Linked DNA regions of Halalkalicoccus sp. CG83. The protein of the gene in region 2 binds, or shares a complex with, the protein of the main gene of each other region. Links are inferred from orthologs where the notes say so. Each region holds a gene or a part of one and is shown on either strand. Other genes may lie near its edges. The genes, in order: V0Z78_RS14535 and V0Z78_RS04575.

Evidence for each region.
Region 1: V0Z78_RS04575 (region 2) and V0Z78_RS14535 share a complex: the UniProt entries of both Methanocaldococcus jannaschii proteins name them as parts of the 30S ribosomal subunit. The link is inferred for Halalkalicoccus sp. CG83 from one-to-one orthologs.

What each region holds. Positions count from the first base shown.
Region 1 is NZ_JAZDDH010000002.1:195,063-210,569, reverse strand. The notes cover bases 12,232-15,150. They hold V0Z78_RS14535 (30S ribosomal protein S12), read right to left. Parts: upstream 13,946-15,150; coding sequence 13,517-13,945; downstream 12,232-13,516. Other genes in these bases: V0Z78_RS14525 (NusA-like transcription termination signal-binding factor), read right to left, coding at 15,016-15,150; V0Z78_RS14530 (MBL fold metallo-hydrolase), read left to right, coding at 14,084-14,953; V0Z78_RS14540 (30S ribosomal protein S7), read right to left, coding at 12,898-13,515; V0Z78_RS14545 (DUF5781 family protein), read left to right, coding at 12,232-12,808. Outside these bases: DNA mismatch repair protein MutS, read right to left, coding at 1-1,623; V0Z78_RS14600 (cupin domain-containing protein), read right to left, coding at 1,672-2,043; V0Z78_RS14595 (patatin-like phospholipase family protein), read left to right, coding at 2,144-3,139; V0Z78_RS14590 (5-formyltetrahydrofolate cyclo-ligase), read left to right, coding at 3,180-3,893; thiD (bifunctional hydroxymethylpyrimidine kinase/phosphomethylpyrimidine kinase), read right to left, coding at 3,960-5,327; V0Z78_RS14580 (AIR synthase family protein), read right to left, coding at 5,324-6,346; V0Z78_RS14575 (hypothetical protein), read left to right, coding at 6,438-6,578; V0Z78_RS14570 (hypothetical protein), read left to right, coding at 6,652-6,795; V0Z78_RS14565 (DUF7575 domain-containing protein), read left to right, coding at 6,854-7,270; V0Z78_RS14560 (3-dehydroquinate synthase II), read right to left, coding at 7,257-8,429; V0Z78_RS14555 (ArsA family ATPase), read left to right, coding at 8,525-9,469; V0Z78_RS14550 (elongation factor EF-2), read right to left, coding at 9,638-11,824; more of V0Z78_RS14545, read left to right, coding at 12,053-12,231; more of V0Z78_RS14525, read right to left, coding at 15,151-15,441; rpoA2 (DNA-directed RNA polymerase subunit A''), read right to left, coding at 15,448-15,507. UniProt on the Methanocaldococcus jannaschii protein: With S4 and S5 plays an important role in translational accuracy. Located at the interface of the 30S and 50S subunits.
Region 2 is NZ_JAZDDH010000001.1:901,785-917,069, reverse strand. The notes cover bases 6,520-9,216. They hold V0Z78_RS04575 (30S ribosomal protein S8e), read right to left. Parts: upstream 8,207-9,216; coding sequence 7,832-8,206; downstream 6,520-7,831. Other genes in these bases: V0Z78_RS04560 (HAD family hydrolase), read right to left, coding at 9,146-9,216; V0Z78_RS04565 (hypothetical protein), read left to right, coding at 8,769-9,149; V0Z78_RS04570 (DUF2240 family protein), read left to right, coding at 8,286-8,744; V0Z78_RS04580 (PhoU domain-containing protein), read left to right, coding at 6,781-7,779; V0Z78_RS04585 (PstS family phosphate ABC transporter substrate-binding protein), read right to left, coding at 6,520-6,536. Outside these bases: V0Z78_RS04625 (hypothetical protein), read left to right, coding at 10-192; V0Z78_RS04620 (cation:proton antiporter regulatory subunit), read right to left, coding at 230-703; V0Z78_RS04615 (hypothetical protein), read right to left, coding at 670-969; V0Z78_RS04610 (hypothetical protein), read right to left, coding at 1,077-1,922; phosphate signaling complex protein PhoU, read right to left, coding at 2,117-2,797; phosphate ABC transporter ATP-binding protein PstB, read right to left, coding at 2,797-3,675; phosphate ABC transporter permease PstA, read right to left, coding at 3,672-4,562; phosphate ABC transporter permease subunit PstC, read right to left, coding at 4,562-5,497; more of V0Z78_RS04585, read right to left, coding at 5,565-6,519; more of V0Z78_RS04560, read right to left, coding at 9,217-9,802; pyrF (orotidine-5'-phosphate decarboxylase), read left to right, coding at 9,885-10,724; V0Z78_RS04550 (inositol monophosphatase family protein), read left to right, coding at 10,792-11,640; V0Z78_RS04545 (hypothetical protein), read right to left, coding at 11,678-11,821; V0Z78_RS04540 (J domain-containing protein), read left to right, coding at 11,904-12,377; V0Z78_RS04535 (GTPBP1 family GTP-binding protein), read left to right, coding at 12,460-14,127; V0Z78_RS04520 (hypothetical protein), read right to left, coding at 15,077-15,285.

The DNA.
Region 1 (15,507 bases), on a different replicon or contig from region 2:
AGCCCGTTCAGCGACGCGATCGCGAAGCTCGCAGAACAGCTCGTACTCGAGCTCGCCGCGCTTCTCCTCCAGCCGGAGGATCTCGCGTTCGCGCTCCTCGAGGGCGTCGGTGGTAAAGCGAACCGAGTTCTTCAGCGTCTTCACCTGCTCGTAGTCCTCGGGCACCGCGTCGGCCTCGCTCTTCCCGACCTGGATGTAGTAGCCGTCCGTCTTGTTCCGGTCGACCTGCAGGTGGGTGAGTCCGTGCTCGTTCTTCTCGCGACCGGCGAGCGTCTCGATCCACTCCAGGGCCGCCTCGTGATCCTCGATGAGCGCGTCGAGCTCCTCGTCGTAGCCCCGGGTGAGAAGGCCGCCCTCGCGGAGGGTCTTCGGGGGCTCCTCCGCGAGCGCCTCGTCGAGTTCCTCGCGCAGGTCGGCGGTCGCCTCCCGATCGGGCCGATCGAGCACGTCGACGAGGGGCGACTCCGAGAGGCGCCGGTCACCCTCGATCAGCTCGGCGATCGCGGGGAGGAGTGCGAGGCTATCGCGAACCCGAAGCAGGGCGCGGGCGTCCGCGCTCCCGTGGGTCGCGCGACTCGCCAGCCGTTCGAGGTCGTAGGCGCCCCCGAGCGTCCCGCACAGGTCCTCGCGGGCGAGCGCCGACTCGCAGAGCGCGCCGACCGCGTCCTGGCGGCGCCGAAGCTCGCCGAGCGACCGCCGGGGGCGTTTGAGCCACTCCTTCAGCAGTCGTCCGCCCGCCCCCGTGGCGGTGTGATCGATCGTCGCGAACAGCGAGCCGCCGTGGCCCGTCATCGTCTCGACCAGTTCGAGGTTGCGCTGGGTGGTGACGTCGCAGGCGACGTAGTCGTCGGGCCGGTAGGGCTGCAGCCGGCTCATCGAGGGTAGAACACCGAGGCCGGTCTCCTCGACGTAGGAGAGCACCGCGCCCGCCGCCCGGACCTCCGGTCCCTCGGTCTCGAGTCCGAGGCCGGCGAGCGTCTCGCGGCCGAACTGCTCGCGGGTGCGGTGGGTCGCCGCGCCGGGCGCGAAGGCGTTCGTCTCGTGGAGCGCCACCGAAGCGTCGACCCGTTCTTCGAGTCGTTCGAGGAACCCCTCGTCCTCCCGCAGGTCGGGGCCGGGAAGCACCTCGACGGGATCGTAACGGTAACACTCCGTGATCGCCCGTTCGACGGCGTTCTCGCCCTCGATACGGGTGACGAGGAATCGCCCGGTCGTCACCTCGGCGAACGCCAGCCCGTAGAGCCCCTCGGAGACGCGGACGATCCCAGCGAGATAACGGGCGTCGTCGTCGCTCGTCTCGAGCAAGGTGCCCGGCGTGGCTACGCGGGTGATCTCGCGGGCGTGGCCGTCCTCGGTCTCGTACTGGTCGGCCACGGCGACGCGATAGCCCCGCTCGACGAGCGCCTTCAAATACGGCGTGAGCTCCGAGAGCGGGACGCCGGCCATCGGGTACGACGAACCGTGCGAGGACTTCTGTGAGACCCGGAGATCGAGCTCCTCGGCCACGGTCTCGGCGTCGTCGGCGAAGAACTCGTAGAAGTCACCACACTGCATCGCCAGCAGGTCGGCGTCGGTCCCCTCCTTCAGCGAGAGGAACTCCCCGACGATTCCGCCCGTTGTCATGCCCGTAGGGTCGACCGTGAGGGCTAAAACCGTGTTGGGTCCGGAGCGTTACTCCTCGAACACCTCGCCGTCGTTCTCCACGGGGGGCGCGCCGACGATCAACCAGCGGTGCTCGTGGTCGGTGTCGTTGAACACCCGTCTGGGGGTCTCGGGCGGGATCCGGATCGCCGTCCCTTCGGGGACGTCCATCCGTTCGTCGCCGATACGGATCCGCGCGGGCCCCTCGAGCACGTAGTAGAACTCCTCCTGTTCGCGCTGGCGGTGGTAGCTCATCGTATCGCCCGGCGAGAGCTCCCACAGCTTCGGGCGCATCTCCGTACAGCCCAGTTCGGAGACGAGGTCGACGTGGTCGGTCCCCGACGAGGCGGAGGGCGTCCGCTCGGCTTCGGTGACGTCGATCATGCCGTAGTCGTTCGTCATGGCTCGGCGATACGGCCCCGATCGGTTAACCGCTGTCGTCGGCGTTCGGTTCCTCTGGCATCACCCTGAACTAAGAGCCAGGCCGCTCGTATCAACGCGCATGAGCACCGATACCGACGCCGAGGACCCGGATCGCGTCGCGATCGCTTGTCAGGGCGGGGGAAGCCACACGGCGTTCACCGCCGGCGTGCTCGGGCGCCTCCTCCGCGAACGCGAGGATCGCTCGTTCGAGCCCGTCGCGCTCAGCGGCACCTCGGGGGGCGCCGTCTGTGCGGCCGCCGCCTGGTACGGGCTGCTCGACGGCGACGCCGAACGGGCCATCGAGACCCTCGAGGGGGTCTGGCGGGACATGGCAGCCCGCTCCCTGTTCGATCGAATGGCCAACGAGTGGACCGTCCGAACGGCGGAGATCGCCGAGCGGGGCTGGCCGGTTCTCGAGGCAAGCCCCTACGACGTGCCCTTCACGTCGGTCGGACGACGGCGCTTTCTCGACACGCTCGAGTCGCACATCGACTTCGAGCGGGTGCCCGACCTCGCTGCGGACGCCGACCTCGACCTGATCGTCGGGGCGGCCGACGTCACCGAGGGCGAGTTCGCCACCTTCCGAAACGGCGAGGTCACGTCGAAGGCGGTGCTCGCCTCGGCGGCGATCCCGACCCTGTTCGAGGCGGTCGAGATCGACGACCACTGGTACTGGGACGGGCTGTTCAGCCAGAACCCGCCGATCCGGGAGTTCCTCGAGCCCCGCGATCTCGAGGACAAGCCCGACGAGATCTGGATCATTCAGATCAACCCTCGACGCCGCGACGAGGTGCCCGAGTCGCTCGAGGAGATCGCCGACCGCCGCAACGAACTCGCGGGCAACCTCTCGCTCTACCAGGAGGTCGACTTCATCGAGCAGGTGAACGAGTGGGTCGAGGAGGGGACGCTCTCGGGGGAGTACAAGCCGGTCGACGTCGAGTTCATCGAGATGGGTGGCGAGCTGTCGACGTCCTCGAAACTGGATCGCGATCCGGAGTTCATCGAACGGCTGATGCAGCGCGGCGCTCGGCGCGCCGAGCGCTTCCTCGACGAGCGAGCCGAGCGTCGCGGCTGAGACGCGCCACCCTTTTGCTCCCGCTCGCGAAGGCGGCGGCATGGACAAACCGACGATCCGTGAGCGGATCTGGGACGCTCTCGAGCAGAGCGGCGAAGCGCGCTTTCCGTTCCCGCCCCACGGGCGCATCCCTAACTTCGCGGGGGCCGATGAGGCCGCCCGGCCGCTGGCCGACCGGCCCGAGTGGGCGGACGCTCGGACGGTGAAGGCAAACCCCGACGCCCCACAGCTTCCCGTACGAAGGCGGGCTCTCCGGGCGGGAAAGACCCTCTACATGGCCCAGCCACGTCTCCGCGACGAGAAGCCGTTTCTCGAACTCGATCCCGCGGAGGTCAGCGATATCGACGAGGCGACCACCGTCTCGGGCGTCTCGGATCACGGCGTTCCGGTCGGGCCCGACGAGATGCCCGAGATCGATCTGATCGTCTCCGGCAGCGTAGCGGTCACCGAGGACGGCGCGCGAATCGGCAAGGGCGAGGGCTACTCCGATCTGGAGTTCGCCGTCCTTCGCGAGCTCGACCTCGTGACCGACGACACCCCGACGGCGACCACCGTCCACGGGATGCAGGTCGTCGACGAGGACGTCGATATCGAGCCTCACGACGTCTCGATGGACCTGATCGTCACACCCGAGCGGACGATTCGGACCGAGGCCGGCGGGAAGCCCGCGGGGATCGACTGGTCGCTCCTCTCGGAGGAACGACTCGACGAGATTCCCGTCCTCCGTCGTCTGGAGGGCGAGATCGAGGAGTGAGAGCGACCCTCGAGGACGTCCCGAGAACGAACGCCACGACCGTCCTCTAGGAGCCGTACCCCCGCTTCAGAGCGCGTCGTGAACCGCGAGCGTCCGCTCGACCAGGATCTCCGCGTCCGGGGCGACGAGCTTCACGATCGCCTCCTTGCCCACCTCGCCGCGGTCGATCACGGCCGCGGGCGTCTCCCCGTCCTCGTGCCCGTCGCCGAACGCCCGCCGGACGCCCCACTCCATCGCACCCCCATCCTCGCGTTTCACGCCGTCGGGCTTCCCGGTACGGTCGAACTCCGCGCTCGGCGCGTCGAGCGCTCCGAGCGCCCGCTCCACGTCCTCGTCGAACCGGCAGTTCACGGCGAATCGGAGGGCGGGATCGAACTCGCGGGCGGCGAGGAGGAACCGCGCGACGTGGCTCGACGCGCCGAAGCGCACCCCTCCATTGGGACTGATCCCCCTCATGGTGCGGGTGATCCGCCCCTCGACCGCGGCGGTCTCTCCGACGTCCTCGGCGTAGGGGGTTGCACCGACGACGTTCATCCCCACCTCGGGCACCAGCGCGCGCACGTTCTCCTCGCCGAAGCGGTCGACGATCCCCTGGACGGCCTCGGCGGTCGGTTCGCGCTCGGCCCGGTTTCGTAGGTCGGCGAGGTGGTGGACCGCACCCGGCCCCTCGCCCACGTCGAGCGAGTAGCGCACCGCGCGCTCCATGAACGCCAACGATCCCTCGACGGCCTCGGAGAGGTCCTCGCCGGCGGCGAGTCGGGCGGTGATCGCCGAGGCCAGCGTACAGCCCGAGCCGTGGTTCGCCTCGGTCTCGATACGGGCGTGTTCGAACGTTCGCGCGCCGTCGGCGGTGACGAGCACGTCCTTCACCTCCTCGGTCGGCAGGTGCCCGCCCTTCACGAGCGCGGCCTCCGCGCCCGTCTCCACCAGCGCCTCGCCGGCCTCGCGGGCGTCCTCGGCGTCCTCGGGCTCGACGCCCGTCAGGACGGCCGCCTCGTCGGCGTTCGGGGTGACGAGCGTCGCCTCGGCGATCAGCCGCTCGTAGGCGCGCTCGGCCTCGGGTTCGAGCAGCCGATCCCCGGTCGCGGCGACCATCACTGGGTCGATCACGGCAGGCGCGTCGTAGCTCGCGAGCTTCTCGGCGACGAGGTCGACCACCTCGCTCGTCGCGAGCATCCCCGTCTTGATCGCACCGACGTCGAAATCGGAGACGACCGCGTCGAACTGGGCGTCGATCTCCTCGAGCGGGAGGACGTGCGAACGCTCGACGCCGCGGGTGTTCTGGGCGGTGATCGCGGTCAGAGCAGTCGTCGCGAAGACGCCGTGGGCCTCCATCGTCTTCAGGTCGGCCTGGATCCCCGCCCCTCCGCCGGAGTCGCTGCCCGCGATCGTCAGCGCGACCGGCGGCGCCTGGGGAGCCGGTTCGCGGGTCACTGCTCGCCCTCTAGTTCGGCCATCCCCTGCTCGAAGGCGGCCCAGAAGGGGTCGCGCTCGGGACGCTCGACCGCCTCGCCGTCGAAGTGGACGCCCTCGCCCTCGCTCGTCTCGCCGACGATCGCGGCGGGGACCCCCTCGCTCTCGAGCGCGGCGAGGACGTCCGCGGCGCCCTCTTCCTCGACGGTCAACAGCAGGGTGCCCTCGCTGATCGAGATCCACGGGTCGATGTCGAACGCCGCGCAGGTCTCCGGAACGCCGTCGAGGACGGGGATCGCGTCGCGCTCGACGTCGATGCGCACGCCGCCGGCGCGGGCGATCTCGTGGAGACCGCCGTAGATGCCTCCCTCGGTGGCGTCGTGCATCGCGGTGACGGGCCCGGCAGCCGAGGCCACCAGCGCGTCCTTGACGGGACTCATGTCGTAGAAGCGGTCCTTCGCCGCCGCCATCACGTCGTCCTCGAGATCGAGGATCTCCTCGAACTGGATCGAGAGCAGGCCGGTCGCCTCGATCGCCGGCCCCTTCGTGATCAGCACCTTCTGGCCGGAGCGGGCGCCGTCGGGCCGAACGAGGTCGCCGGGATCGCCCACCGCGAGCGCGGTGCCCCCGCCGACCATCGGGTAGTTGCAGCCGGCGTACCGACCGGTGTGGCCCGTCACGATCGAGACGCCGAGTTCGCGGGCCTCCTCGTCCATCGTCTCCCAGACGGTAGCGAACTGCTCGTCGGTGATCTCCGCGGGGAGGTTCAGGTCGACCGAGAGGTGCGTCGGCGGGATCCCCGAGACCGCGACGTCGCTCATCAGGATGTGGAAGGCGAACCACGCCGCCCGGTCGAACCCCAGCGAGGGCATGACGAACACGGGGTCGGTCGCGAGCGCGATCGCCCTCCCTCCGGTTTCGATCACGCCGAAGTCGACGCCGTGCTGCGGTGCGAGGCTCACGTCGTCGCGGTCCGCGCCGAGGTTCGGGTAGATGTACTCGTCGAAGAACGCCCGATCCACCTTGCCGAGATCGCTCATACCGGGGTAACAACCCTGTGATACTTAGCGATGGTGATGGACTGGCGAACGACGGCCCAACCCCTTTCCGTCGCTCGCGACGAACGACGACATGGTCAGAGCCTCGACGGTCGCGATCGCGATCGGAATCGTCGCGGGGATCGCCGGCCTGATCCCGATCCCGGGAGTCGCCTTCCTGGTCGCGCTGCTGATCGTGATCGCCGGCGTCGTCGGCCGCTGGCTGGGCTACTGACGTCGACGGCCGCGGGTCGGGGGACGGCGAGCGCCGGCCCAACCCCTTTGGGCCGGACGCGAGAACCTCGACCATGGTCAGAATCTCGTCGCTGGTCATCCTGTTCGGTATCGTGGCCGGAATCGGTCTCCTGCCGGTGCCGATTCCGGGAATCGGGATCGGTCTCGGCCTGCTCATCGTCCTCGTTGGCGTCGTTCTACGGCTCCTGGGGATCTGAGCCGAGGCCGAACCGGTTAAGTAGCCGGGGTGCTCACGCCGCTGTAGTGACCGGAAATATGCATAAACGGCCGTGGCTGGCGGCAGTCCTCGCCATCGTCATGCCCGGTCTCGGCCACGTCTATCTTCGGTCGTGGTTCCGGGCGTTGCTCTGGTTCTGGATGGTCGTTCTGTCGGTGGTGCTGTTCGTTCCGGAGGGGATGGTCGAGGGGATCAGTTCGGTGAGCGGCGCGTTCGCGCTCTCGTCCGAGCTCCCGTTCGAGGCCCAGCTCGCCCTGTTCGCGGTGATCGCGTTCAGCGCGGGCGACGCCTACTGGCAGGCGAGCCGGACGAAACAGCGCGTCGAGGGCCGGCGATGCCCTCACTGTGGTCACGAACTGGACGAGGAACTCGAACTCGACTTCTGTCACTGGTGTACCGAACCGCTCCCGAGCGCCGCGGCCGACGCCGAGGAGCCCGCTCCTACTTCTCGATGATTCGCTCCTCGACGGCCTCGCCGAAGTGACGCGCCACCGTCTCGTGGTAGAGCAGCACCTCGTCGCCGACATCGAGGTCGGTGACGGCCTTGCGACCATCACGGGTCCGGACCTTGATCGTCTCCGCGTTCTGTAACAGCGTCGCCACCCGGTCGCCGCCATCGGTCTCGGCCTCGATTCGGAACATCGGTCGGCGTTCGATCTTCACCCGGCCGACGATCGCCTCGCGGGTGTTGCCCTCGGCGTCGACGATCTGGACCTCGTCGCCGCTCTCCAGTTCAGAGAGGTACCGCGTTCCGCCGTCGGGCGTGCGGACGTAGGCGTGGACGGCGCCGGCGTTCACTCGGAACGGTCGCGAGGCGACGTACGGCGACTCGGCGGTCTCGGCGTGGACGAAGAAGAGCCCCCGACTCATCGAGCCGACGAGCATCCCCTCGTCGTGTTCCATCAGACTCCCGGTGTCGACGCAGACCCGGTCGGCGCTGCCGGTCTGCTCGACCTCGGTGATCTCGGCCCACTCCAGCTCGAGCGTCTCCCGCCGGGAGCGATCGCGCACGGCGACGGTCTCGCGGATGACGTCGGGATCGTCGGAGTCGAGCAGGACGGCGTCGGCCCCCCGTTCGAGGGTCTCGAATGCGGTGCGGGCCTCCTCGGGCGTCTGTACGCCGGCGATCAGCTCCGTCTCGTCGCCGATGCGGGCGATGAGGTTCTCGAGGGGGATGATCGTCCAGTCCTCGCCGATCACGAACGTGTACTCGGCCTCCTGGGCCGCCTCCTCGGCGAACGCCTCGTAGTACTCGTCGAGGATGCGGACGTACGCCCCCTGCGGGACGTCGCTCTCGCGCCGAAGCTCCGAGAGGTCCGCCGAGCCGGAGAAGTCCTCGGGGAGATCGACCGTCCCGTCGCCCTCGCCCTTCTTCCCGACGACGGTCGCCTCCACCTCGGGCGGTTCGGCCTCCTCGACGTCCATCACGTGGACGTCGCCGCCCGACCGGAAGGCAGCGACGTTCACCGCGCCGAGTTCCCGAACCCGTTGGACGTCGCCCTCGTCGACGAGCACCCAGTCCACCCCCGCCTCGAGGCCGGCGGTGATTCGGCGTTTGCGCGCCTCCCAGTCGCCGACGGCGTCGTCGGCCTTGAGCCAGACGGATCGTGTCATACCCTCCCGCTCGAACGGCGCGGGCTTGAACGTGGCGAACCGTACCGACGACTGCCGGCCGGGGAGGTTTACGTTCCGCCCCCCTATCGATCGAGGTGACCCAGTTCGTTCTCTACGGCGGGAAGGGCGGCGTCGGCAAGACCACCTGTGCGGCCGCGACGGGCCTCTCGCTCGCGGAATCGGGCCACGAGACGCTCGTGCTCTCGACGGACCCGGCCCACTCGCTCTCGGACTCGTTCGAGACCGACCTCGGCGGCGAGCCCCGGGAGGTCCGCCCCCGGCTGTGGGCGGCCGAGATCGACCCCGACGAGCGCGCCGAGCAGTACCGCGAACTGGCCTCGGGACTCGCAGCCGACCTGCGGTCGGCCGGCCTCCAGCTCGACGACGAGGACGTCGAGGAGGTGTTCGGCGCCGGAGTGCCAGCGGGCGGCGACGAGGTGGCGGCGCTCGACGTCTTCGTCGAGTTCGCCGACTCCGAGCGCTGGGAGTACGTCGTCCTCGACACCGCGCCGACGGGCCACACCCTGCGACTGCTCGACCTGCCCGACGTGATGAGCGCCACCCTCAAGAAGACGCTCTCGGTCCGAGGGCAGGTCCAGCGGCTCGCGGACTCCGCGAAGCGGATGACGATGGGGCCGGCCTACTACTTCGGCGGCGGACGGCGAAGCGAGGAGGGAGACGGGTTCGCCGACCTGAAGGCGCGAATGGAGCGCGCCCGCGACCTGCTGAAGGACCCCGATCGGACCGAGTTCCGCGTCGTGTTGCTTCCCGAGACGATGGCGATCAGCGAGTCCGAGCGACTGGTCGAACGGCTGGACGAGGCGGGTCTGCCGGTACGAACCGCCGTCGTCAACCGGGTGCTTGAGGAGATCGACGAGGACTGCGAGCGGTGTCGTACCCGCCAGGACCTCCACGAACAGCGCCTCGCTGAGATCGACGAGCGCTTCGCCGGCCTCGACGTTCGGACGCTCCCCGACCGGGTCGGCGAGGTCCACGGCATCGAGTCCCTGGAGGCGATCGCGAAGCGGCTCGGCGTGTAGGGTCGTCCGACTGCATTATCTCTGCATCCCAATCCGATCGTTCGGATCGTACCGTTCGCGGTCCACCGCTGGCGGACCGAGAGCGCCTGTTGCGCTCTCGGCCTTTTTTGGTGGAGCTTTTTGTGGCGAGGGGGTCGCTTCGCGACCCCGAGGCGTAAAAAGGTCCGTTTAGAAGTAGTCGACGGCCTCAGGGAGTTCGAGCTTCATCCCCTTTCGCTCGCGGATCTCCATGATCTTCTCGCGCTGGAGGTTGTCGGACATGATGCGGAAGCCGGCGTTCTCGGTGTTCCAGGACGCACGACCCTCCGTCGCCGAGCGGATGTCGCTCGAGAAGCCGATCATCTCCCCGACGGGGGCGATCCCCTCGATCACCATGAGGTCACCCTCCTGGTACATGTCGTCGACGCGGCCGCGTCGACCCTGGATCTCGCCGCTCGCAGCACCCATGTGCTCGCTGGGCACGTCGATGCGGACGTTCTGGATCGGCTCCATCAGCGAGACGCGAGCGTGGATCAGCGCGCGGTGGACCGCCCGACGGACTGCGGGGATGACCTGTGCGGGGCCACGATGGATGGTGTCCTCGTGCAGGCGCGCGTCGTTCAGCCGGATCAGCGTCCCCTGGACGGGCTCGGCCGCGAGCGGCCCCTCGTCGAGGGCATCCTCGAGCCCCTCGATGACGAGCTCCATCGTCTCGTTGAGGTGCTGGATCCCCTTCGTGTCGTCGATGAAGACGTTGGTGCCGAAGATGTGCTCGACGTTCTGGGAGGTGTCCTTGTCCATGCCCGCCTCCTGGAGCGCCTCGCGGCGCTCCTGTTCGGGCATGTCCATCGAGACGTCGCCGAGCTTGATCTGGTCGACGATCTCCTCCGAGAGCGGCTCGACGGTGAGGTAGAACCGGTTGTGGCGGTTCGGCGAGATCCCCTCGACGGTCTCGGTCGCCCCGCGGACCGCCTCGCGGTAGACGACGATCGGCTCACCGGTGTTGACCGGGATGCCCTGGTTGCGCTCGATGCGCTGGGTGATGACCTCGAGGTGGAGCTCGCCCTGACCCGAGATCAGGTGCTCGCCGGTGTCCTCGTTGATGGTGATCTGGATCGTGGGATCCTCCTTCGAGACCTGGCGCAGCGTCTCGATGAGCTTCGGCAGGTCGTCCATGCTCTTCGCCTCGACGCTCTTCGTGATGACGGGCTCGGAGATGTGCTCGATCGACTCGAACGGCGTCATCTCGACGCTGGAGACGGTCGAACCTGCGATCGCGTCCCGAAGCCCGGTGACCGCGGCGATGTTGCCGGCGGGGACGTGTTCGACCTCCTCGCGCTCGCCGCCCATGTAGATGCCGACCGACTGGACGCGGTTCTTCCCCGCGGTGCCCGAGACGTAGAGCTCCTGGCCCTTCTCGATGGTACCGGAGAACACGCGACCGGCGGCGATCTCGCCGGCGTGAGGGTCGATACCGATGTCGGTGACCATCAGGACGACCTCGCCCTCGTCGTCGACCAGCCGCATCGTCTCCGCGATGTCCGACTCGTCGTCGCCGCGCCAGATGCGCGGGATACGTCGAGGCTGGGCGTCGACGGGGTTGGGGAAGTGCTCACAGACCATGTCGAGCACGACGTTCGAGAGCGGCGTGCGCTCGTGGAGCTCCTGGCGGTTCCCGTTTCGCTCGAGCTCGATGATGTCGCCGAAGTCGATGCCGGTTCGCTGCATCGACGGCATCGAGACGCCCCACTTGTAGAGCGCCGAGCCGAACGCGACCGTCCCGTCCTCGACGGAGACGGTCCAGTCGTCGATGTCGTCCATGTCCTCGGTCATTCCGCGGATGAGCTCGTTGACGTCATCGATGACCGACACGAGGCGCTGTTGCATCTCCTGGGGGCCCTCCTGGAGCTCGCTGATGAGCCGGTCGACCTTGTTGATGAACAGCGTGGGCTTGACGCCCTCGCGCAGCGCCTGCCGGACGACGGTCTCGGTCTGGGGCATCGCGCCCTCGACGGCGTCGACGACCACGAGCGCGCCGTCGACCGCGCGCATCGCACGGGTGACGTCGCCCCCGAAGTCGACGTGGCCCGGCGTGTCGATGAGGTTGATGAGGTGGTTGGTGTCCTCGTACTCGTGGGTCATCGAGACGTTCGCGGCGTCGATCGTGATGCCCCGTTCCTGTTCGTCCTCCTCGGTGTCCATCGCGAGCTGCTGGCCGGCGGTCTCGTCGGAGATCATGCCCGCGCCGGCGAGCAGGTTGTCCGTCAGCGTCGTCTTGCCGTGATCGACGTGTGCGGCGATGGCGATGTTCCGGATGTGCTCCGGGTTGTCCATCAGCCGTTCACACTCCTGAACGATCTTCTTGCGTCTACCCATTACCGTCTCCTATCGGAAGAGGCGTGAAAAGCGTAGTGTTTTTCGCGAGCCCGGACCGGAACGATCGACGGTGCGACCTCGACGGCGACGTGTCGCCGAACCGCACGCGCCGTCGAGACGGGAATCGAGCCCCCTTGCCCGACCGGCCGTTTCGACGCCTCAGGGTGACCCTATCGCCGTCTCCTAACACAATAGTAATACGTCTCGGACCCCGTGTTACCGGTAACCATGGACGTGCACGTGACCGGTGCCGCCCCGCCCTCCCCGTTTCTGAGCGCTCGTGACGTCTTCGAGACCGAGTACGACCTCTCACTCCCGGTCCAGGTCCGCATCCGGGAGGACCCCGACGAGCGCACCTGGACCTCGCATCCCGGCGAGTACCACGTTCTCAACATCTCCCGACAGGCCGCCACCAGCGCGATGGCCCGCGAACTCGCGCTCCACGAGTTCGCTCACATGCACAGAAACGAGCAGGCCCACCCATCGCACACCCAGTCGACCGACGAGGCGCTCTTTCTCGCGCTCACCGGGCGGACGGTCGAGCGCCGGAAGCTCGCGCACTGCTACCAGATCGCGAACCACATGAAGGACATCTACGCCGACGACATCACGCTCACGCTCGGGCCCGCCGACAAGCTCGTCTCCTTCCTCGAGTCGAGCCTCGCGTCAGCGCTGGCGGATCGGCCCGGCGTCCCACCGCGACCCGGCTCCCAGCGGCTCTCGACGGCGACGGATCCCGACATCGCCGCCGTCAACGCGGCGTTCGCGCTCGCGCTGGTCGAACGTCACGACCTCGTCTCGGAGGACCACCGCCTCTACGACCTGGCACGCGCCGCCGCTCAGGACGCGCCCGAGGTGGCGTTCGAGGCGTTTAGGCGCCGGTTCAAGGGCCTCGCGGACGACCCCGACGAGAGCGAGTACCGCAAGGCGCTCGTCGAGACGACCCGTTCGTACGTCGTCCCCGCGGAACGAGCCGCCGATTAGACTCGTCGCTCGGCGGTCCGTCGATCGGAGGACGCGCCGGTGACTGGCAGGGAGCTGAGAGAAACGAAGGAGAGCAGACGAGAGAGGCGTTACCGGGCGGCGGCGGCGACGCGTTCCTTCTCCTCCTTCTGGTTGATCGCGGAGGTCTGGACGTCGTAGTCGGCGGCGCCGATGAGTTGCTGTGCGAGCGCCTCACTCGCGTCGGTCGAGCTCTTGTAGGAGGCGCTGTAGGCGCCCTCGGCGATGAACTTCAGCGCCTGGTCGACGCGCCGCTGCGGGCCGACGTCGACGGCCTTGGGAACCGAGATCCCGCCGTACTTCAGCCGGACCGTCTCCTCGCGCGGGCCGGCGTTCTCGACGGCGTGAACGAGCACCTGCACCGGGTTCTCCTCGGTGCGCTCGTGAACGATCTCGAATGCGTCGCGGACGATCCCGAGCGCCTGTTGTTTCTTGCCCGTGTTCTCCTCGGTCTGCATCAGGCGGTTGATCAGCCGCTCGACGATGCTGATCTCGCTCTTCTGGAACTGCTTCGAGGCGTGGCGGCCCATCGTGTGGGCGATGGGCGTGATCGTGATGTAGCGCTTGGTGCTCGGATCCGCGTACTCGATGCCGTCGACCTCCCAGCGGCCGAACAGCTTCGCGTCGGTGTCGACGTCCTCGTCGCCGGCCGGCTGGTCCGGTTCCGGCTGTTCTTCCTCTGCACTCATCTTAGCGCACCGGTTTCTCCGCGTTGCCGCGGACGAGTTCGATCAGGCTCACGCCGTTTACCTTCTCGACCTTGTAGTTCACGCCCGAGAGGTCGCCCATCGCGCGACCCTTCGCGCCGCCGATCCCCGCGATGGTGACCTCGTCGTGCTCGTCGATGAAGCTGATCGCGCCGTCGCCGGGACAGAACGCGGTGACCTGCTTGCCGTTCTTGATCAGCTGCACCCGCACGCACTTTCGGATCGCGGAGTTGGGCTGTTTCGCCTCGATACCGACCTTCTCGAGGACGATTCCCCGACCCTGGGGAGCACCCTCGAGGGGGTCCGACTTCTTCCGGAGGCCCCGCTCGCGGCGGGCGTACTCCGAGTCGGACCACCGACTCTGTTGGCGGTCGCGCTTGATCTTGCGCGCCGCGTACTTGCCGTTCGCCATAGTACCGGTCTCTATCCCGTGAAGCCACTTAAGGATCGCCTTTCCGCGCCGTCGACGGCGCGAGCCGGAGTCGGAACGTCATCAACGTCCGGATCCGGAAGGGACGAGACGTAAGTGACGGCGAACCGATCGTCCGCCGTGACACCGAGACACGAGTTCGAGATCCCCGACGACGCCGGCGACGCTGACCTCGAGAACGGCTCGATCTTCTTCGTCGGAACGGCCACGGTGATCGTCCGGTACGCGGGGTTCACGATCCTGACCGATCCGAACTTCCTCCACAGCGGTGATCACGTCCACCTCGGCTACGGGATCCGCGCCGAACGGCAGACGGAGCCGGCGATCGACATCGAGGAGCTCCCGCCGATCGACTTCGTGCTCCTCTCGCACATGCACGGCGATCACTTCGATCGGATCGCCGAGGAGAAACTCGATAAGGACCTCCCGATCGTGACCACCCAGCACGCGGCCGACGACCTCGCGGGGAAGGGGTTTCGCGAGACGTACCCGCTCGATACCTGGGAGGCGGCTCGCGTCCGCAAGGGGGACGTCCGGCTCGACGTCACCTCGATGCCCGGCAGACACGGACCGCCCGGGGTCTCGAAGGCGTTGCCGCCCGTGATGGGAAGCATGCTGGAGTTTCGACCGAACGGGACCCCCGGGAGGACGGCGCTCCGACTCTACGTCACTGGCGACACCGTCATGTACGACGCGCTAGAGGAGATTCCCGAGCGATACGGCGGCATCGACGTCGCGCTCCTCCATCTCGGCGGGACGAAGGTGCTCGGCCTCCTGCTGACGATGGACGCGGACCAGGGCGTCGAGGCGGTCGAACTGTTCGACGCGGAGACGTCGATCCCGATCCACTACGACGACTACGACGTGTTCGAATCGTCGCTCGAGGAGTTCGAGCAGGCGGTACGCGAGGCGGGGCTCGAGGACAGAGTCGAGTACGTCGGTCGCGGCGACACCGCCCGGTTCGAGGTGCCCGCCGCTCGAACGCGGTAGGAACTCGGATCGGAGTCGAGCGCCGGGAGAAACGGGGTTCGAGAGGAGGACGCGACGGCGAATCAGGTCAGTTGGACGTCGTCGATGTCGAAGTGGCGCTCGGCGAGCAGCCGTGCCGTCTCGATGTTTCGACCGCCCGAACCGATCGCGACGCCGGTGTCCTCCCGGTCGACCTCGGCGTAGGCGACGGTCGTCTCGTTCTCGCTGATCGTGACGTTGTAGACGGCCGCGGGCGAGAGCGCGTTGGCGACGAACGCCTCGGGAGTGTCGGCGTCCTCGACGAGGTCGACGTCCTTGCCGAGACGCTCCTCGAGGCGCCGGACCGTCCGCCCGTTCGGGCCGATCGCCTTGCCCATCTCGCCGGTCGAGACGACGAACACCAGCCGGTCGGCCTCCGCGTCGACCACGCAGTCGGTCGCGGGCGCGCCGGTGACGTCCTCGAAGACGGTGATGTAGCGGAGCGCGTCGTCCGAGAGCGTCCGTCCCATCGGTCGTCAGTCCGAGGCGGAGCCCGACATCAGCGAGCCCATCCGCAGGTCGACGTCGCCGGTGCC
Region 2 (15,285 bases):
AGCAAAACCATGCGCACGTTACCGGTACTGGCCGATGGGAGCTTCGTTCTGATAGGCGTGTTCGTCCTGCTGTTGCTCGCCGGCTCGGCCGGCTACTGGGTCTATCTCGACGGGACGAAGCGGGGGATCGACTGCGCGCCCTGGTGGGGACTCGGCGTCCTCTGGCTGTTGCTCCTGGGCGTCGTGCCGTGACTGATCGCGCTGGTCGTCTACCTCAGCAGGCGGTGACTCAGACGGGGTCGCGTTCCGGATCGAGGCGTCGTTCGAGCGCGAGCAGCCTCCGATGGTCGTCCTTCGCGTCCTCGTGGGCCTGCTGATCGTCGGCCGAACGATCGACGAGCTCCCGGAGGCGCTCCTCGCGTCCGTACGCGATCACCGTGTCGCCGGCGGTGATCTCGTCCTCGGCCGCCGGCGCGCCGACGTACGTGCCGTCTCCCCGCTGGATGCCGAGGATCACCACGCCCTCCTCGGAGCGCAACTGGAGCTCTCCGAGGCTCTCGCCGGCCAGCCAGCTATCCTCGCTCACCGCCAGATCGGCGACGTGGTAGTCGCGATGGAGGTTGAGCAGCCGGGTGTAGTCCCGGAGTTCGAACGAGGCGGTGCGATCGAGCACGCGTTTGATCGCCGGCGTGAGCAGCCGGTCGAACCAGGTGCTCCGCGCGAGGGCGATCAGGACGAACGCTGCCCCGACGAGGATGACCAATCGTTCGAGACGGGTGGCCGGATCATGGAGGTGACGAGCCCGACGTTGCCCAGCCGCATGAGGTTCTTCACGACCCGGCGCCGGGCGGGGTAGGCAACCGTCTCCTCCGCCTCCTCGGTGGTGAAGCCGGCCCCCGAGTACGCAGAAAGCGCCTGCATCGACGCCACCTCGCGAGAGAGGCCGGTCATCACCAGCGCGACGGTGCCGACCCGCACGATGAGCATCGAGAGGGCGATGATCAGAATGAGTGAGATCAGCGCGTACATGTTCGTCCGTAGGCGATCGAGCCAAATAGATCCGTCAAATTTCGAGTGATGATAACATGCGAAAAGCAGATTCGGTTCGGATGATCGGTCAAATACGACTAATCGGCTCAGTCAACCTTCGATTTCGCTTCCATTTCAGTCACGTCATATCTCTCCATGTAGGCGGAGCGAACAGATTCCAAATCCTCGCTTAGAAGATTTCCCCAATCATCAACATCATCTATTGTTTCATCCAGATGTGAAAATTCCTCCTCAAATCTATTATTACGTAACGCCATCAGATTCCTCTCAAACGGCTCAAAAATCTCGTGAGTTCTATCACTTGGTGCAAATCCGAGCAGTACCCACTCTGTGAAATCATCACCAAAAAAGTATGGTACATTCTCCCAATTGATCTCGTCCTGAGAATCCCCAACCGTTACCGGGGGATTCTCAGGGAGTGCTTCTTCTTTGTTTTCTACCCAATCGCTGAACTCTCTCTGAATATGGTCGCGAAGCTCAAGACGTAGTTCGGTGTACGCAAATCCATACGTGGATATTAGATCACGGTAGATCTCGTAGTCTTTCGCGACTGTGAATCCGTCTCTGTTTAGATCCGCGATCATCTCTTCAGTAAGCTCGTCACCAAGCGATAGGTTTGGATACAAACACCGGTCGGAATATCTACTGGTGTCTCTCTCATCTATTCGCTGATTATTGTTCCTCACCTGATTTAGGACGGGATCTATTCCTTCAGTAACGAGAGAAAGTATGTACGGTCTCCTCCTCTCGTTTTTCGTTTCCTCCAAGCTTCTTCGTGTTTGGATCGCATACCACGCTGTAAGTGCAACTAGTACTACTGTTGCAGAAGCCTGCAAACCGTTTGCTCCCCATTGGAACGTGGCAACTGCCAAAATAATAATTGCTATGATAACTGTTAGAAGTGCAGCAATTCTCAATCTAAACTGATTCATTCTGCATGAAGACCCTCTGAATTAGATCGTCTTAATTCAATGGTCGCAATAAAATCAATCCCATCGAAGGTAGCCTGACTTCCGGGGTTGACCACATAAAGGCCGCGAGCGCTTAGCGCTCGCGGCCTTTTTGGTGGAGATTTTTGCGCCGAGTGGTTCGCGCTTCGCGCGAACCCGAGGCGTAAAAAGGTCCGCTAGAAAAGGAGTTCGTCGTCGTTCTCGACCATGTAGAGCGTCCGCGCGCTGATGTTGACGGCGTGGTCGCCGACGCGCTCGAGGTCGCGAACCGTGAGCAGGAGCCTCGAGACGTCCTGGAGCATGGCCTCGATCTCGCTCTCGTCGGTGCCGTCGCCGATCTCCGTCTCGATCAGGTCGCGGACGACGACCTCGCTTGCACGCTCGCAGCGCTCGTCGACGTCGTCGTCGCGTTCGGCGATCGCATAACAGGACTCGACGTCCTCCGCGGCGTAGGCGGCCATCGCGTCCTCGATCATCTCGAGGGTGATCGCGCCGATCCCCTGGACGTCGACGTCGGGATAGAGGTCGCGGGTGGCCTGCTTGCTGTACTTCCCGAGGTTGGTCGCGAGGTCGGCGATCCGCTCGAGGTCGGTGATGATCTTGAACGACGCGGCGATGAAGCGCAGGTCGCCCGCGACGGGCTGCTGGAGCGCGATCAGGTCGGTACAGTTGCGCTCGAGTTCGAGGTACATCTCGTTCACTTCGGCGTCGCGGGTGATCACCTCCTCCGCGAGCACCTCGTCCTTGGATTCGAGCGCCGCCAGCCCCATCCGCAGGCGCTCCTGGACGACCTCGCCCATGTAGAGGACGTCCTGGCGCAGCTCGTCGAGCTTCTGCTGGTAGCTTTTGCGTGCCATTAGCCGAACTTACCGGTGATGTAGTCTTCGACCCGCTGGTGGTCGGGGTTCTCGAAGATCCTGTTGGTCTCGCCGAACTCCACGAGCTCGCCGCCGGTGAGGAACACGGCAGTCTTATGCGAGATTCGAGCGGCCTGCTGCATGTTGTGGGTGACGATCACCACGGTGTAGTCTTCGGCGAGCTCCTCGATCAGGTCCTCGATCTGGGAGGTGGCGACGGGGTCGAGCGCGCTGGCGGGCTCGTCCATCAGCAGGACTTCGGGATCGGGCGCGATGGCCCGCGCGATACAGAGGCGTTGTTGCTGGCCGCCCGAGAGGTCCAGTCCCGAGGAGTCGAGCTTGTCCTTCACCTCGTCCCACAGCGCCGCACGTTTGAGCGCCTGCTCGACGTTCTCGTCGGTGGCCTCCTTGCCCTGGACCTTCAGCCCGTACGTGACGTTCTCGCGGATCGACTTCGGGAACGGGTTGGGCTTCTGGAACACCATCCCGATCTTGCGCCGGAGCGCGACCGGGTCGACGTCCTCGTCGTAGACGTTCTTGCCCTCGAACAGCAGTTCGCCCTCGACGCGGGCGCTCTCGACGAGGTCGTTCATGCGGTTGATACATCGGAGGAACGTGGACTTCCCACAGCCCGACGGGCCGATGATCGCCGTCACCTCCCGTCCGGGGATCTCGATGTCGATCGAGTCGAGCGCCTGGTCGGAGCCGTAGTAGACGTCGAGGTCACGGCTCTCGATGACGGTTCGTGCGGCCGACGAGCCGGAATCGTCGGTCGGTCGCGTTCGTTCCTCCGAGATGCCGCCAGTGCCCGGATTCGTCGACGCGATCGATTCGTAGCCCTCGTCCGGTTCTGGCGTCGTCATGTTCTCCTGTGTCATGTTGAGTTCTCCGTCTGATACTTGTTGCGGATGAGTATCGCGATCGAGTTCACCGAGAGCAGCACCACCAGCAGCGTCACGACGCCCGCCGAGACGACGCCGTACTGGAAGGCCGTATCGGGATAGCTCGACCAGGTGTAGATCTGCATCGGCATCGCGCTGAACTTCGCGAACAGCCCGGTCGGCACGCCGAAGACGGTCGTCGGCACGCCGATCATGATCAGCGGTGCTGTCTCGCCGATCGCTCGCCCGAGCGCGAGGATCGTCCCGGTCATGATGCCGGGCAACGATCGCGGCAGAACGACGTTCCGGATCGTCTGTCGTTTGGTCGCGCCCATCCCGTAGGAGGCCTGTCGAAGGGAGTCGGGCACCGACCGGATCGCTTCCTGTGCGGAGATGATGACGATCGGCAGGATCAGCAGCGAGACGGTGAAGCCGGCGACCAACAGCGTCCCGTAGCCGAAGTTGACGAGCTGGACGAACAGCCCGAGGCCCAACAGCCCGTAGACCACGGAGGGAACGCCCGCGAGGTTCGCGATGTTGAGCTGGATGAACCGCGTCAGAGCGTTGTCCGAGGCGTACTCCTCGAGATAGATCGCCGCACCGACCCCGAGCGGAAACGTGATGAGCGCGATGAGCACCATCAGGAGGATCGAGCCGACGAGCGCCGGGAAGAGTCCTGCCTCCTCGGGAAGCGGGTGAGGCGGGCTCGTGAGGAACTGGAGGTCGAGCCAGCCGACGGCGTCGACGGTGACGTAGGCGAGCAACACCCCGAGCGTGACGATGCCCAACAGCGTCGCCGCGAGCGTGACGTACTCGAAGACGACGTCCTTCCATCGGCTGACCTCGCCGAACGCCGTCCCCTCGGATTCGGTTTCGACCGCCATCAGCGATACACCTCCCGGTAGCGTGAGGCGACCCACTCGCTTATCAGGTTCATGGCGAACGTGATGACGAACAGCGCGAGCCCGACCGCGAAGAGGCTCCGGTAGGCGATCGACTGGCCGGTCACGTCGCTCGCGCCGAGCTGGACCATCGCTGCGGTCATCGTCTGGATCGAGTTGAGGAAGATCCCCGCGGGGTCGGTGAGGTCGACCAGTCGGGGTGTGTTCCCCGCCGCGATGGTGACGGCCATCGTCTCGCCGATTGCCCGGCTGAGCGCGAGGATGTACGAGGAGGCGATGCCCGAGACCGACGCGGGGACGACGACGCTCGTCGAGACGGTAAAGCGCGTCGCGCCCAGGCCGTAGCTCGCCTCCCGAAGCGAGTCGGGAACCGCGCTCATGGCGTCCTCGCTGATCGAGGAGACCATCGGGATGATCATGATGCCGACGATGATGGAGGCCGAGAGCGCGTTGAACGTGCTGATCGTCGGGAAGACGACGCTCAACGCCGGCGTGATGTACACCAGCGCGAAGTAGCCGTAGACGACCGTCGGCACGCCGGCGAGCACCTCGATCGCCGGCTTCAACGCCGACCGGGCGCGATCGCTGGCGTACTCGCTGAGGTAGATGGCCGTCAGGAGCCCGACCGGCAGCGCGATCACGGCGGCGCCGAACGTGATGACGAGCGTTCCGGTGATCAGCGGGAGCACGCCGAAGTTGACGGGATCGTTAGCGGGACTCCAGGTCGTTCCGGTGAGGAACTCGACCGGCGACACCTCCGAGAAGAAGGTCGCTGCGTCGCCCAGTAGCGTGAGGACGATGGCGAGCGTGGTGAGTACGGACAGCAACGCACAGGTGAAAAAGCCGATCCGATAGGCGAGTTCCCGCGTGTTCTGTCCCCCCTTGCGGGTCAGATCGGGCGTCGTGGCGTCGCTCATCGTCGGTCGATACACCTCGGTTTCGGTCCGTCGAACCCCGTGGGGATCGAACGGAGGCTCTGTCTGGTCATGTCACGTCCTCGATGGCCTCGTCGAGACGGGCGAGGTTCTCGTCGCGCTCCTCCTCGGTGATCGGGACGTACCCGACGTCCGAGACGAGGTCGGTCGCGGCCTGTTCGATGAAGAAGCGAAGGAACTCCCGAACGGCGGAGTCCGCGAGCTCGGCCTTCGCGGCGTAGGTGAACAGCGGCCGCGAGAGGGGGCGATACTCGCCGCTCTTCGCGGTCTCGAGCGTGGGTTCGATACAGCCCTCGCCGTCGTCGATGGCGAGCGCCTTGATCGAGTCGGGGTTCTCGCTGTAGTACGAGAAGCCGAAGTAGCCCATCGAGTACGGCGATCCCTGAACGCCCCGAACGATCGTCCGGTCCTTCTCGGTCGCCGAGTAGTCGTTGCGGTGGTTCTCCTCCTCGCCGATGACGGTCTCGCGGAAGTAGTCGAAGGTGCCGCTGACCGTGTCGGCACCGTAGAGTTCGAACTCCTCGTCGGGCCACTCCTCGCGGACGTCGCTCCAGCGCTCGGCGCCGCCAACCCGCCAGATCTCCCTGAGCTCGTCGATGGTCACGCAGTCGACCCAGTCGGCCTCGGGATTCACGACCACGGTCAACGCGTCGGTGCCGACGGTGAACTCGATCGGCTCGACGCCGTTGGTCGCACACTGGGAGCGTTCCTCGTCCGCGATGGGGCGGCTGGCGTTGTTGAGGTCGGTCATCCCCGGGCAGAAGAAGTTCGAGAACCCCCCGCCGCTGCCGGTCTGGCTGACCGAGACGTTCACTTCGGGGTTCCGCTGGACGAAATCGGAGGCGATCGCCTCCGCGATTGGGAAGACGGTGCTGCTTCCGGCGATGTTCACCTCACGTTCCTCGCTGCTGAGCGCCCGGGTACAGCCGGTTAGACCGACGGCGCCCGCCGTGCCGGTCGCGGCCAGGACGTCGCGTCTAGAGACGGAACCGGTCGGCCACCACGACCTGTCTGACCACATCGTCAGAACGTGCTCGTCATGACGATAAATATCCTACTATGATTGCTATATAGTAGTATGTACGTTCGCGGTTCGGAGGGCCGGAGCGGAGAGATCGACCCTCCCCGTTCAAACCGCCGTCTCGTCCGGTAGCTCGTTCGATCCGCCGGACCGGTCCCGGCTCCGAGCCGCGACGACTGCCGATCGATACATTTACTATATAGTCATAGCCAGATTTACTACATCCGAACGGAAATCGGGAGTCATGGACACGCGAAAGGTGCAGATCACCGGCGGGTCGACGTTCACCGTCTCGATCCCCAAGGAGTGGGCGCTCGAGAACGGGATCGAGGCCGGAACCGAGGTCAGCTTCCACCCCGAGGGCGAGTCGTTGTTGCTCACGCCGCGCCGCGGCGACGAGCCCGTCGAGGGGACGCTCGACATCGCCGACCTCGACGGCCGGGATCTGACCCGTGCGGTCGTGACGATGTACGTGAGCGGGTTCGACGTCATCCACCTGGAGACGGACCGGGTCAGCGCCGGGCAACGCCGGAGCGTCCGTGACGCCACCCAGGGGCTCGTGGGACTGGAGGTGGTCGAGGAGACCGGCGACCGCATCGTCCTCCAGGACCTGCTCGACTCCGGCCAGCTCTCGGTGCACAACGCCGTCACCCGGATGCGCCTGATCGCGACAACGATGCTCGCCGACGCCGTCTCCGCGCTGATCGACGACGACGACGACCTCGCGACCGGCGTGATCGAGCGTGACGACGACGTCGACCGGCTCTGGTTCATGGTCTCGCGGGTGTTCCGCTCGACCCTGCGAAACCCGGGCGCCGCGGCGGAGATCGGTCTCGGCCGCGAGACGTGTTTCGACTACCACTCGAGCGCCCGCCAGCTCGAACGCATCGCCGACCACTCGGCGAAGATCGCCCAGATCGCGCTCGACCTCGGGACGGTGCCCGAGGAGGTCACGGAGGCGCTCTCGGCGCTCCACGAGGACGCGGTCGCCATCGTGGAGCGGGCGATGGACGCCTTCCTCGAGGACGACGGGGACCGTGCGACGCGGCTCGCGAACCAGGCCCGCGAGGAGGTCGAGGCGATCGACGAGCACACCCGGACCGTCGACGAGCGCATCCGCTCCCTCGACGACGCCCATCAGGCGCAGTTCCTCGGACTGGTGGTCGACTCGCTCTCGCGGACGGCGGACTACGGCGGCAACATCGCCGAGACCGCGCTCCAGCGGGCCGCACCGAGACCGTAATCAGGAGCGAGGCTCGAAGGGATCGAATCGAGTACCGCAGAACGGTCGGAGGTTACTCGTCGAGGAGAACGGCGTTGACCTGCCCGTCCTGGCCGGGACGAGAGGTGACGCGCGCGCGGCCCTCGCCGGTCTCGATGACTGCGCCCTTCGTGATGATGTTTCGTCGGACGTAGTTGGGGTTGGCGGCGTTCTCGACGACGTCGCGGATCTCGCTGCTGACGACCTCGCCGTCGGCGGAGACGTTCGCGACGTCGGTAGCGATCACACGGACCTTTCGGGTGTTGCCCCGCGCGTCGACGGTCTTGAACTTCCGATCGCCGACCTGGGTCTCGGTGGGCTGGCGACCGATCTGGTGTTTCTTTCGCTTCTTCATCGGGCGCAGTCGCCCGCCGGTTCGCTTCCGGGTCGAACGGCCGTGGTCCTTCATGCCCGTTCGGAGAGCCGGTGGCTACTTCAATGGATCGCATCCGAACCGCTTACCTGCGTGCTCGCGCCAGTATCGGCGAATGAGTCTGCGGGTCGCCGTCGCCGCGCCGTTCCAGGGTACGGGCACGCATCGGATGGAGGAGAGCGCGTTCGTCGTCGCCCTCTCGCTCGATCGGGACTGGTTCTCGCCGGATCAGGCCAAACGCCTGATCAACGTCGCGGTCGGAGAGGGGTTGCTCGAGCGAACCGACGCGGGACTCGAGGCCTCCTTCGCCGTCGAGTCCGTCGAGATCCCCGAGGGGTTCTCGCCGGACGAGGAGCTGCTGGCGGAGCGTTCGCCGTTCGAGCGGCTGCTGGACACGATCGTCGCCGAGGGGATCGAGAGACGGGTCGCGGTCGCGCGGATCAACGAGCTCCAGCGTCGCCTCGGCGTGACGATCGAGGTCGCGGCCGTCGTCCTCGCCCGGCGCGAGGGGGTCGACGTCGAGCGGGAGCTCCCGGCCGTTCGCGAGACGCTGACGAGCGACCGTGGAAGGTAAGCCCGCGCCGTGCCACTCGCCGATATGGTCGAGGAGCGACTCGAGGACGGGCGGCGCATCGCACAGCTGCTCGCCTCGGAGATCGACGGCCGGACCGACGGCATGCTGGCCCGTCTCTCGGTGGTCGACGCCGACCGCGAGGTCGAGCCGACCGTCGACGGCGCGTTCGCCTACGGGATCGAGGCCGACGGCGAGCGCCTCGCCGACGTCCACGTCCACCCCGAGCGCGCACATCTCGAGTTCGAACTCGAGAGCACCCAGGCGGCGGTCGTCGACGCCGCCGACCGCGAGGGGCTGCGGGTGCGGCCCAAGGCGGTCGTCCCGCCGAGGACGCTCGTGTTCCTCGAGGACGGCGCACAGGTGAAACGCGCGCTCGCGACGATCGAGGCGGCGCTCGCCGGCTAATCGAGCTCGCGGACGATGGCGGGAAGCCGTTCCGTGAGGGCGGCGCGATCAACGTGGACGTCGGCCCGGGGGTCGGGGTCGGGCCCGCCCGGATAGCAGACCTGAACCACGAACAGCCCCGCCTCCGACGCGCCGACGACGTCGGCCTCGATGCTGTCGCCGACGTAGACCGCCCGCTCCGGAGCGACGTCGAGCGCGTCGAGTATCGCCTCGAACGCACCGCGATCGGGCTTTCCGGCCTCGAGTTCACCGGTGATCACCGCGGCGTCGAACAGCCCCTCCCAGCCGAGCGTCGCGAGCTTATCGCGCTGGGCGAGCACCGGACCGTTGGTGAGGAGGCCGACCTTGTAGCGCTCGCGCAGGTCGGCGATCAGCGTCTCGGCGTCGTCGATCGGTTCGAGGTCGTCGGCGATCGCCGTTCGGTAGGCCTCCGCGAGGGCCTCCCCGTCGTCGTTCCCGCCGAGCAGGTCCGCGAAGATGGGCGCGCGGGTCTCGTGGGCGTGGGCTCGCTGGTGAGCCGCGCCGTACTCCTCGCGCGAGAAGTCGACGGGGACGTCGGCCGTCGCGGCGGCCTCGGCGAGCAGGGTGGCTCGGTCGCGTCGGACCACCGCGAGGGTGTAGTCGAGGTCGAACACGACCGCACTGAGTGCCATACCCTCCGTACGATCTCCTCGGATTTGAGCGTGTCCACATGCGGATCCGAAGCTTGTAGTAGTGACCCAGCCAGGTTCGAACATGCAGTTCTTCGAGCGGCTGCGCGACCGGATCGAGACGACGGGGAGCATCGTCTCCGTCGGGCTCGATCCCGACCTCGATCGCCTCCCCGAACGCATGCACGACCACGACCTCCCGCGATGGGCGTTCAACCGTCGCATCATCGACGCGACCCACGAGCACGCCGCGGCTTACAAGCCCAACGCGGCGTTCTACGAGGACCCCGATGGTTGGCGTTCGCTGGTCGAGACGATCGCCTATGCCAGGGGCAAGGACGTCCCCGTCATCCTCGACGCCAAGCGCGCCGACATCGGCAACACGACCCGCCAGTACGCACGGCTGCTCGATCAGGCGGACGCCATTACGGTCAACCCCTACATGGGCCGAGACTCCCTCGAGCCGTTCCTCCAGCGTGAGGGGGCCGGCGTGTTCGTGCTCTGTCGCACCTCGAACCCGGGCGGTGCGGACCTCCAGGATCTCGAACTCGCCTCGGGCGAGCGCGTCTACGAGCGGGTGGCCGCCCTCGCGGACCTGTGGAACGCGAACGACAACGTCGGGCTCGTCGTCGGCGCGACCGCGCCCCAGGAGCTCGAATCCCTTCGAGAGAGCGTGCCCGACCTGCCATTCCTCGTTCCGGGGGTGGGCGCCCAGGGCGGGGACGCCGAGGCCGCCGTCGAGTTCGGGCTCGCGGACGGGGTCGGTCTCGTCAACTCCACGCGGGGGATCATCTTCGCCGGCGAGTACGGCTCGCCGAGCTCCCGGACGCCGTCCGGGAACGCGGGCGAGGACCACGAGGCGTTCGACAAGGCCGCCGGCGAGGCCGCGAAACGGCTGAAACGGCGGCTGAACGAGCATCGGTAGTCCGACGGAAGCGCCGCCGCACCCGGACGCCGGACCGATTTATGTAGCTCCCCGAACGGGTATGGACATGGACGACCTCACGCACCGTAGCGAGGTGGCCGAACGTGCCGCCCGCGCCGGGGGCGACCTCGCGCTCGATCGGTTCCGCACCGACATCCCCGTCGAGACCAAGGACGGGAAGACCGACGTCGTCACCCAGGCGGATCGGGACGCACAGAGCCACGTGATCGAGGTGATCCGCGAGGAGTTTCCCGACGACACGATCGTTGGCGAGGAAGACGGCGTGGAGCCGAGCTCCACGGACCATGCGAGCGGGCAGAGCCCGCGAGCAGAGGAGGCGCTGAAGGAGGTCCCCGAGGAGGGCCCCGCCTGGGTGATCGATCCGATCGACGGCACCGCGAACTACGTCCGCGGGATCCCGATCTGGGCGACCAGCGTCGCGGCCGTGATCGACGGCGAGCCGGTCGCGGCGACCAACGCGATGCCGGCGCTCGAGGACTGCTACGTCGCCGACGGCGAGGAGACGCGGCTGAACGGCGAGGCGATCTCGGTGAGCGAGCGCGGGGACCCCAAGACCTGTATGGTCTCGCCGACGCTCTGGTGGGACTTCGAGCAGCGCGGGGAGTTCGCCGCCGCGGTGCGGGCGATCATCGAGCGCTTCGGCGACATGCGTCGGTTCGGCTGTGCACAGGGGACGCTGAACATGATCGCCGACGGCGGCCTCGACGGGGCGATGAGCGACGTCCGGCCCAACCCCTGGGACACCGTCGCCGGGATCCACCTCGTTCGCAAGGCGGGCGGACGGGCCACCGATCTCGAGGGCGAGCGCTGGCGCCACGACAGCGAGGGGCTGGTCGTCTCGAACGGAACCGTCCACGAAGCGGTGCTCGAAGCGATCCGCGCCGTTCGCCGCTGACCCTCGCGGTCGCGACTGTCGAATCGAGGGGGGCGGCCTAGCGGAGGCCGACGCCGCTACACCGCACGCAGCTTCCCTTCTGACGGTCGTAGTGGGCGTCGCAGACGAGCGCGCCACAGCCCTCACATCGGTGGCTCGCCCGCGCGCTCTCGCAGTGCTGACAGAGTCCGGTGACGCTCATACTTCCGATACCGGTTCGAGCCGCTTGACTCCGACGGCCGGATCGGCGGGACGTTTACGGTGGTCGGCTCCGTAGCCCGCACGTGACAGGATCGCGGCTGCTCGTGGGGCTCGCGTCGGTGTTCGCGGGGAGCGCCGTCCTCATGCTGATCGTCGCGTCGGTCTATCGGACCCCGGTACCGCTCGCGATCGCGGCGCCGTTCGCCCTGACCGGCTACCTGATGTGGTATCAGGGGACCGGCCGCCTCGAACGACGGATGCGCGAACGCGTACGGAGGGGACGGGGAGACACGGTCGGAGCGCACGGGACGCGGGCGGGCGGCGGTCGCCTCGGCGGGGCCCGCCGGCGTACCCGCACCGACCCGCGCCGGCCGCCGGAGCGATCGGGACCGAGCCGTCGAGAGGCCTACCGGATCCTCGGGCTCGACCCCGGCGCCGACGAGGGACGGGTGAAGCGGGCCTATCGCGAGCGAGTCAAGACCGTCCACCCCGACCGCGGCGGCGACGAGACGGAGTTCAGACGGGTCAAGAGCGCCTACGACCGGCTGACCGAGTAACGCGAACGACCGCGAGCGGCTCCGTGTGTAGTGTTATCACGCTACGAGAACGTTTTTGCTACTCGTTCCCCAACCCCCGTCCATGAGCCCCGACCGGGCCGTGTTGCAGGAAGCGATCGATCACGGCGAGAGGGAGGGCGGCAGCGTCGAGTTCAAGGAGCGGCTCACCCGGACCCAGCACCTGGAGGGCGGGCGATTCGAGAGCCTCGCGGCACAGCTCCGCCACCGCGTGCTCTCGGGCGACGGCGAGGCGACCTACGTCGTTGGCGTCACCGACGGCGGCGGCATCGCGGGCATCAGCCCCGACGCCTTCTCGGAGTCGATGGACGTCCTCTCGATCCTGGCCGAGGAGGCCGACGCCCACATCCACGACGTCCAGACCTGGGGGGTCGACGGCGAGGGCGACGGCCACGGCAACCGTGCGGTCGACGATCACGGGGAGGAGGGCTCCGCGAAGGGCCTGGTCGGCGTCGCCACCCTCAGAACTGGCGCGATGCTCGAGACGGACGACGACCACATCGTCGTCGGGACGGCGGGCCACGTCGACCACGGCAAGAGCACGCTGATCGGCAGCCTCGTCACCGGCCGGGCCGACGACGGCGACGGGGGGACACGCGGTTATCTCGACGTCCAGCCCCACGAGGTCGAACGCGGGCTGTCGGCGGACCTCTCCTACGGCGTCTACGGCTTCAGGGAGGGCGAGCCGGTGAGAATGGACAACCCCCACCGGAAGGACGACCGCGCCGGCGTCGTCCGTGAGGCCGACCGGCTGGTGTCGTTCGTCGACACCGTCGGCCACGAGCCGTGGCTGCGGACCACCATTCGAGGACTGGTCGGCCAGAAGCTGGACTACGGGCTGCTGACGGTGGCGGCCGACGACGGTCCCACGCGGACGACCCGCGAACACCTCGGGGTGCTGCTCGCAACCGACCTCCCCACCGTCGTCGCGATCACGAAGGTCGACCTCGTCGACGAGGAGCGCGCGGCGGAGGTCTCTCGAGAGGTCGAACGCCTGCTCCGGGAGGTGGGTCGGACGCCGCTCCCGGTCGCGCGCCACGGCGTCCGGACGGCGATCGAGGAGATCGACGAGACGGTCGTTCCGATCGTCGGGACCAGCGCGGTCACCGGCGAGGGACTCGAGGTGCTCGACTCGCTGTTCGAGAGGCTGCCGAAGCAGGCGCCCGACGAGGGCGATTTCCGGATGTACATCGACCGGACCTACTCCGTCACCGGGGTCGGAGCGGTCGCGTCGGGTACCGTGAAGTCGGGCAGCGTCGAGACGGGCGACGAACTGCTGTTGGGCCCGCTCACGGACGGCAGCTTCGCCGAGGTCGAGGTCCGCTCGATCGAGATGCACTACCACCGGGTCGACCGGGCGAGTTCGGGCCGGATCGTCGGCATCGCGCTGAAAGGGGTACGCGAGGCCGACATCGAGCGGGGGATGGCGCTGTTGCCCCGCGATTCCGCACCCGAACCCGTCAGGGAGTTCGAGGCCGAGGTGATGGTACTCAACCACCCCACCCGGATCTCCGCGGGCTACGAGCCCGTCGTCCACCTCGAGACCGTGAGCGAGGCGGCCGTCTTCACCCCCGAGGGCGGACGACTGCTGCCGGGCGACACCGGTCGAACCCGCGTACGCTTCAAGTTCCGGCCCTACCTCGTCGAGGAGGGCCAGCGCTTCGTCTTCAGGGAGGGCCAGAGCAAGGGCGTCGGCACCGTCACCGACGTGAACCCGGTCCCCGAGACGTGACGGGCCGTCCGTGATTCGAATTCGGGTTCGAAGCCGGTAGGAGCTCCCGACGTTCGATCTTCGAAGCCACGCATGGGAACGACTTCGGATGACGACGTTCGACCGCGGTGATAACCGGTGAACGTTCGATCCCGACGGCTCTGATCCCGGAAGTCAAAGCCCCAAACGAGGTAAACGGGCGACCCGTACCAGGATCCATGAGCGTTCAAGCCGCGTTACAGCGCGTTCTGACGAACCCGGTCCTCCTCGGGGGGTGGATCGTCCTCGTTCTCGTCTCACTCGGCGCCCTCGTCCGGGACCTCCGAAGGAACAACCAGGCACTCGGAAGCCTGATGAAGTACGTCTGGGGGTTCACCGTCCTCTACTCGGGGCCGATCGGGCTCGCGGGCTACTGGTATTCGGGACGCGCCCAGATCGCTCACGATTCGCTCTGGCGGCGTGGGTTCCGGTCGGTCAGTCACTGCTACTCCGGATGTGGGGCCGGCGAGATCTCCGGCGTCGTTATCGCCGTAGGATTACTCGCGCTGGGAAACCTCTATGCCGCACTCATCACGTTCACGCTCGCCTACGTCTTCGGCTACGCGATGACGATCGGACCGCTCATGCAGGAGGGCGTCCGTTTCGGGAGGCGACGATCGACGCGTTCTACTCGGAGACGGCCAGCATCGCGGTCATGGAGATCGTCGCGATCTCGACCGACCTCTGGCTGGCCGGAGAGGCGACGATGGGGGACGTCCTCTTCTGGTCTGCGCTTGTCTTCTCGCTCTCGATGGGGCTGCTCGCCGCCTATCCGGTCAACGTCCTCCTCATCGAACGCGGCGTGAAGGAGGGGATGATGAACCCCGCCGAGATGGGGTAGCCCACCGACGCTCGGACCGTGACGGAGGCCGGTTCGGGACCGTTCGATTCCGTCGGCTTCGGTCCGGCTCGGTACTCGTTCACGCACACGTCACTCCTCGAGGGCGTACGTCCCATCGCGCCGGTCCGCGAGTCCGAACAGCGCGAGCCAGCCGAGAAGCCGTTCGACCCGTTCGCGCCAGATCGCCTCCCAGTCGGGATTGCGGTGGCGCTCCCAGCGCGGGACCGCCTCGAAGCGCTCGAACACCTCGTCGACCGCGAGCGGCTCTCCCGCATCGTCGAGGATCGTCCGGACCTCCC